3 regions of the Sphingomonas benefaciens genome follow, and region 1 is predicted to be linked to each of the others. Evidence: predicted binding sites of a transcription regulator. Region 1 holds the regulator's gene; each other region holds the start of a gene.

Region 1 (2,266 bases):
ACCTCGTCGACCTCGGCATCCTGCCCGACGATCTCGTCACCTTGCGCGATGCCTTCGCCGGCGTCGACGCCGACCTGATCGTCACCACCGGCGGCGCGTCGGTCGGCGACCACGACCTCGTCCGGCCGGCGCTGGAGGCCGCCGGCGGCGCGATCGATTTCTGGCGCATCGCGTTACGGCCGGGCAAGCCGATGATGGCCGGCCGGATCGGCGCGGCGCTGGTGCTCGGCCTGCCGGGCAATCCGGTCTCGGCCTTTGTCACCGCGACGCTGTTCGTGCGGCCGGTGATCGCGCATCTCGCCGGCGCCCGGAACCCGCTGCCGCGCACGACCAGCACGATCCTTGGCGAAAGTCTGCCGGCGAACGGCGGCCGCACCGACTATCTGCGCGCCGAACTTCGCGAAGGCCGCGCATATGCGTCGACCATACAGGACAGTTCGATGCTGTTGACGCTTGCGCGGTCGCATTGCTTGATCGTCCGCCCCGCCGGCGCCCCGGCCGCGCAGACGGGCGACTCGGCAGAAATCCTCATGATCGCTTGACGAGCGCCGGTCCGTTCCCTAGAAGTTCCGCGTCTGTTCTGACGGGAAGGACCGCCCAATGCTCACGCGCAAGCAGCACGAGCTCGTCTGCTTCATCAACGATCGGCTGGAGGAAACCGGCGTTTCCCCGTCGTTCGAGGAAATGAAGGAAGCGCTCGACCTCAAGTCCAAATCCGGTGTGCACCGGTTGATCAGCGCGCTGGAAGAACGACATTTCATCCGCCGTCTGCCCAATCGGGCGCGGGCGCTGGAGGTGCTCCGCATGCCGGAGCGGCCCGAGCGCAAGGCAGCGCCTGCGGCGGCCGCATCCGTGCCTGCCCCTGCGGCACGCGGCAACGTGCGCCCGGCGCCGCAGCCGGCCAACGACGTGGTCGAGATCCCGCTGCATGGCCGGATCGCGGCCGGCGTGCCGATCGAGGCGTTCGAGGGCAGTTCGATGCTCGCGGTACCCGCCGCGCTGCTCGGCTCAGGCGAGCATTACGCGCTCGAAGTGTCCGGCGATTCCATGGTCGAGGCGGGCATCCTCGACGGCGACTATGCGCTGATCCGCCGGACCGAAACCGCTCGCGATGGCGAGATCGTCGTCGCGCTGATCGAGGAGAGCGAGGCGACGCTCAAATACTTCCGCCGGGAAGGTGCGATGATCCGCCTCGATCCGGCCAATCGGGCGTACGAACCGCAGCGTTACACGCCGGACATCGTGCGCGTGCAGGGCAAGCTGTCGGGCATCCTGCGGCGTTACGATTGAAGTTGCTGCGTCAGTTCGCGAGGCAGTGACAAGCACGACACCGGAATGTCCCGGTTTGGGACAGACGCTAGGGCGCATTCCCCGCCATTGGTGGCGCTTGCTTCGGTCGTACGATGCCACCGATCGACCGCCGATGCGCTTTGCAGTCGCCGACGCGGCGTCCGGGTCGGTCCCCGCCTGTGACGTGGGGGCACCCCAGATCCGCAGGTGAGCGGTCGCGTAGCGAGGCCAGGCCGCGGCATGGGCTTCCAGCGTTCGTCGTTGACCTCTCGGGTCTCGGCTCGTCAGCGTGACGCGTTTGTCGGCGGCGACGTCTTGTCATGGCGATAGGTCACGCGGGATCGGCAGCCGCCACCGTGACATTGCGTCACGATGTTCCGGCCGCGCCAGCCGTCCGGTCGATACAGCACCGCTGCGGCCGGGCGTGCGACGGGCGGATGCAGCCAAGGGTGTGCGTCGCCGGATTGGCGCACGGTGACGATCCGACGCGTAGCGAGGGTCACCGCCACCCCACCCGTTTCCGCCAGCACCGGCGCGTCGAGCTTCAGCCAGCGGGGCGTGCAGCCACGCGGCAGCCGCCGTTCGCTGATCACGATATCCGCCTGCCGACATGCCGCGATCAGCGTCGGCCAGGGCAGCGGATAGGGGCTCCGTGTCGCCAGCACCCGCCATCGGCGCCCGCCGCGGTCCAACGCGATGACGCAGGCATCGCGCGTGCAGTGCGCCGCGGTGCTGTCCGCGAGGAAGGCCGGCTCTCCATCGACACCGCCCGTCTCGCTCAACATCGCCCGTGTGTAATCGCCGGCGCGGTCGCGCAGGATCGACAGGCCGTCACGGGTGCGCGCCGCCAGATGCCGGCCATCGCCTGTTACCAGCAGATCGGGCGGCGGGCTGATCAGGATCCAGCCGCAACCCAGGACGAGCGGCAGCACACCCAACCAGCGCGGCGGCGTCCGCCACAAAGCAAGCCACAGCC
Region 2 (2,266 bases), on a different contig from region 1:
GCGTGCGTTGGCAGCGCCGCAATCTGCGTCTCGACGTCGGCGCGGGAAGGCAGGCCCTCGCGTGCCCACCGCGCGCCTGGCCGCCAACCGCCGCCCCGCGGCACCGAACAGGCGCCGGGGTCGTCATCTACCGGCAGCTCGAGGACCGGCCGTTCAGGCTGCCGCGAAGCGGACCGTTCCAACCGTCTCAGCCGCTCGATGGCCAAGTCCGGCAGGAACAGCGAGACGACCCGTCTCATCGCTGCCCTCCACAATCAGGGAGAACCCCTCACCCCCACGCTGGCGAGCGCACTCAACTGCCCATCTCGCCCTTCCTACACCCGCGACCTCAAGCCGCTCGGACGGCGCGGTGCCGATCCTCCAGCGGGTCCAGGCCGCAGATGGTTCGGCAAGCGGATCCTCGCCCAGACCGCGTCGACGACGTAGAAGTAGGACGGGCATGTCAGCCTCGGCCGCGACCAGCTGCAGACGTCGGGTCGCGACCATGGAAACCTTGCTCGCCTCCGCGACGATCGCAGACGGTGTGCCGTCACGCACCGCATCCTCGATCACCGCCAGGAGGGCCGCATCATCACGCGGTTGGGCATGGATCACGGCTGCGGCCGGTAGTCCGATCTGCTCCAGCGCCGGTGCATACAGGTCGGCGCGGCAGCTCGCCCACAGTACCGGCCCGCCTGTCGCAGCAGCTTCACGTGCGGCGATGCTCGCGAGGAAGAGGGTCGTTGCCGCGTCGTCGACCATCGTACCGCTCTGCGCCGTCGCTTCGTGCAACGCGCCAGCTCGGAGGCCCCCTGCCCCAAGTCGCCCGTCGATCGCGTCGACGCCAAACGGCATGACGCGGAAGTCGGTCGCGGGTGTGGCGATCGTCCGCACATGCGCTATGGTTGGTGCGACGGAAGAAAGGGCGGCGGGCATAAGGGCTAGACTCTACTTGTTCCCTTTATGTTCCGTTAACGCGGGCTGTTGGTCAAGTGGGTTTGCGTTTCTACCCCGTGCCATAAGGCGCCAGCGTCAAGCCGAACGGCCGATCTCACTCTTCCGCAAAAGCTTTGTAGACCAGGCCGATGCGGACGCTTTATAGCGAGCTCATGAGCCTCGGCCGCCTTGTTCGCGCTCTTGCGCTATCGTTCCTGGCGGTGATGCTTGTCCTGCGGGTCGGGCCGGTTTGCGAGGCCGTTGCAGTCGCTGCGGCGCCGATCGCCGCAGCTGATATGCAGATGATGGCTGGCTGCGATCAGCCCGTGAAGAAGCCGATCAAGGGCGCTTCCTCACAGGCGTGCATTGGCGGTTGCATTGCTGTCGATCCGCATCCGTCTCTCGCCGCCACAATCGCGCCGGCTGTCGCCGGTTCGCCGATCATGGCCGCTTATCCGCATCTTGAAGGTCACCGCGGTGGCCCTGCTCCCCCGCCCCCGCGAGCGGTGTGATCGACCAACATCCAACGATCACATTTCAAGGAATGCTCACATGAAGACCATCAAGTTTGTTGCCGCCGCTATCGCTCTCTCGCTCGTTCCCGCCACGGCCTTCGCTGCGGCCGATTGCTGCGCCGGCAAGGAGTGCTGCAAAGACGGTAAGGACTGCTGCAAAGACGGCAAAAGCGACTGCTGCAAGGACATGAAGGGCGGCGATCATGCCGGCCATGACATGTCGGGTATGTCGATGAAGTGATTGCGGACGGGGCGCTGGGAAGCGCCCCGTTTGTTTTTCTCCGTCGCCGCCTGGTTCATCCCGATAGCGGCAGGGTTGTTCTACCTGACACGAACAAATGGATCAGATGCAGGACTTCTACGGGTGGTGGAACGAGCGCACAAAGGCTGAGCGCAGAGGCTATCTCGTGACATGCTGGATACTGACCTTTTTGAGCGGCATCGAGGTCGGTAGAGCCCTCTTCCAAGACACCCACTAGCGCGCCGCGGCAGGTCGCCTCTCAGAGATCGATGTTGCGGTTCTTCATAGCTTCAGCCGCCAGATCACCGATCGGCCCTACCCCGCCAACGGTCTCGTAAATCACCGTGACGTCGTGGTCCTCGAGCTTGTCGAGCATCAGCGCGACGGCCCGCGCGCCCGCCTCATCCAGCACGGTCTTTGTGTCGTCGCTCGCCATGGGTAAGGATCCTGCCCGTTTTCTAAGGAGCATGAGATAGCATGAACATCAGCGAGCTGGCCAAGGGTGTGGCAACGTCGACGGGATCGAGCGAAGCCGACGCCAAGAAGGCGATCACGGCGGTCTTCGATCAGATCGCGGCCGCTGCGGCGAAGGGTG
Region 3 (2,266 bases), on a different contig from region 1:
GGCCGGGACGTCTTCGGGAGTGACGCGATTGTGCTGGTTACCCAGCCAAGCGATCGTCAACTCGGTCGCGAGTTCGACGGGATGGGTTGCGTATTCGTCTGCCATGCTTGCTCCTCTGGCGGATGGATCACCCTGAAACTGTAGGGCGGGGAAGCAATGATTAGCAATCGGCGTGACGATGATATTTTAGGCTTTTCAACAAATGTCGGGTGAGGCCACTGCTTGAGCGGCATTGCCCTGCATCAACGTTTCTTCATGTCTGTCGATGCAGCGTATCTGGAAACGATCCAATGAGAACACGGGATTTGACATAAATCCCCGTCAGGGCTAAAACACAAGAAGTGGCCCGCGATTAAATCGCGGGCCACCCTCTAGTCGCCACTAGATCGCCACCCCCGTCCAGAGTTGCAATTTGCGGGGTAAGCCCGGTGTGAACGGGCCCCCTCGACGCATCCCGAAGGATGCGCTTCGGGGGGTGGGTGGTGGCGCTATAATCCCAAATCCATGGCCGGTCAACACGACATTAAGATGTCGGCTACGATCCTCAATTTGTAGCCTACAATATGTAGGCGAAGCTCATAACGTCGAACAGAAATCGCTTTAAGAGCGAAACCAAGCCTAAATCATATAGCGCATCTTTTGCACACCGAATTATTCCGCTTATCGTGCACCAACGTGGATACCAACGATCCATAAGAGTAGAAATTAGAATTCCACGTTAGATATCCACCAAAGAATGCCGCATTAAAATTAGGCGTAATATCGAAAGCCGAAATGTCGATCGAAAAATCCCTTACGAAGCGCACGTGGATCGCACGTCGAAGCCTCGTCGAACCACGTACGCGGTGAACGTAGCGAATTTCGCCAACGATAGCGAAGTAACTTCCGTCGATCACCGAACTGGCCGTCGAGAAGGCGAGCGCAACGCAAACGATGCCGACGCGCTGCAACAGGATGCAGTGCGATGCAACGCGTTGCACCGGGGCACAATCGATCAGCACCGCGCTTCGTCGCAGGATAGAAATCAGACGTTCTCAATATGTTCCGATCGACGGTAGGAGCGGAGGAATGACGCCGCGCCTGTCTTTCGCATCCAATCAGCCCATTCCCGTCGCCGCGGTGCCGGCCGATCTGCGCCTGCGGAGCGTCGGGGCGGCCGGCGTCGGCGCATGACTGGCAGGAGGATGCGATCGACCTGATCGAGCTGCTGCGCCTCGATCGCGCCGCGAGCTTCGTCGTCCGGGTTGGCGGCAGCTTGATGGTCGATGCCGGCCTCTACGATAACGACGTCGTCGTGGTCGACCGGGACGCCAAGCCGGTCAACGGCCGTATCGTCATCGCGATCGTCGACCGCGGCTTTGTTGTCCGCCAGCTCGTCATCCGCGAGGGCATGCCGTATCTCGAAGCGCGCAACGCGCGCATGCCAGTCCTAGCATCTGTGATATAAAGGGTTTGGATTACCGCAGCGATCAAAGCGCTTGAACAGCCCACAAGTGAACAAGTTGGATTTACAACCCGCCGTATGGGCTGAAGCTCTTTTAACGACTCAGCGTCAGAACGCGGCTTCGAACCGCGTGATGATCTCGACGTTCAGCGACTGAGCTTCGACACAGGTTTCAGCGCGCTCGATGAACCGGCTGTCGAGCGCCATCATCGGCGTAATGGTTTGGCTCTCACTGCGCCGAACGAGCCCCTCGACGATCTGGACGATCCGCAGCAGTTCCGAAGGGTCGAGGATGTGAAGATAGCCGCGCGTCGCCTTCACGAACTCCACCATCATGTCGAACCCAAACTTTGGTGGCAGCAACCTTAGGTCGGGCACGAGGATAATTGCGTGGATCGGCTGGGTGCGCTCAACCTCTTGCTCGCGGCCGTCGAGGTCGTAGATCGTCGCGCCGTCCCGTATTTGGCGGGCCGCACCCTTCAGCTGCTTGAGCCCCTTCTTGATGCTGGCAAGAACATTCTTGCTGAGCTTGGTGCGGTCGGGAAGCTCGGGACGATTGAACAGCTTGAGCGCCTTGGACTCGAAGATGAACGTGCCGCCCGAGTAGCCGAGGAGAATGTCGGTCAGCTCGCGGAAACGGCCGCTCTTCATGATCTGCGGCTGGTCGATGATGACGTCGGGATGCAGATTGTCAGCGAGCCAGATGACGAGCTTCTCCTGCTGGCGACCTTCGTCAAGATCGAACAGGTTCATTTCGCTAACGCCCGATCGACTGGTGATCAGCGAGTTCCGCACCTGGTGCCACTCCGGCACGGCCGGCAG

Evidence for each region. The regulator LexA, encoded in region 1, represses DNA repair genes until DNA is damaged. The targets are predictions, from matches to a motif close to GTTCCNCNCTTGTTCT.
Region 2: ACU5AX_RS18435 (ImuA family protein) is a predicted target of LexA. The motif match lies at 934-949, and genes of this name have one in related genera.
Region 3: ACU5AX_RS20490 (LexA family protein) is a predicted target of LexA. The motif match lies at 1,031-1,046, and genes of this name have one in related genera.

Annotation. Positions count from the first base shown of each region.
Region 1 covers NZ_JBREIC010000001.1:693,539-695,804, forward strand. The annotation lists gene ACU5AX_RS03275 (molybdopterin molybdotransferase MoeA) at 1-542, shown strand, start outside; gene lexA (transcriptional repressor LexA) at 601-1,290, shown strand; gene ACU5AX_RS03285 (ComEC/Rec2 family competence protein) at 1,575-2,266, opposite strand, start outside.
Region 2 covers NZ_JBREIC010000007.1:63,710-65,975, reverse strand. The annotation lists gene ACU5AX_RS18440 (Y-family DNA polymerase) at 1-239, opposite strand, end outside; gene ACU5AX_RS18435 (ImuA family protein) at 154-915, opposite strand; gene ACU5AX_RS18430 (hypothetical protein) at 1,089-1,427, shown strand; gene ACU5AX_RS18425 (hypothetical protein) at 1,468-1,671, shown strand; gene ACU5AX_RS18420 (hypothetical protein) at 1,931-2,107, opposite strand; gene ACU5AX_RS18415 (HU family DNA-binding protein) at 2,149-2,266, shown strand, end outside.
Region 3 covers NZ_JBREIC010000011.1:25,551-27,816, reverse strand. The annotation lists gene ACU5AX_RS20495 (Ros/MucR family transcriptional regulator) at 1-105, opposite strand, end outside; gene ACU5AX_RS20490 (LexA family protein) at 1,130-1,447, shown strand; gene ACU5AX_RS20485 (hypothetical protein) at 1,553-2,266, opposite strand, start outside.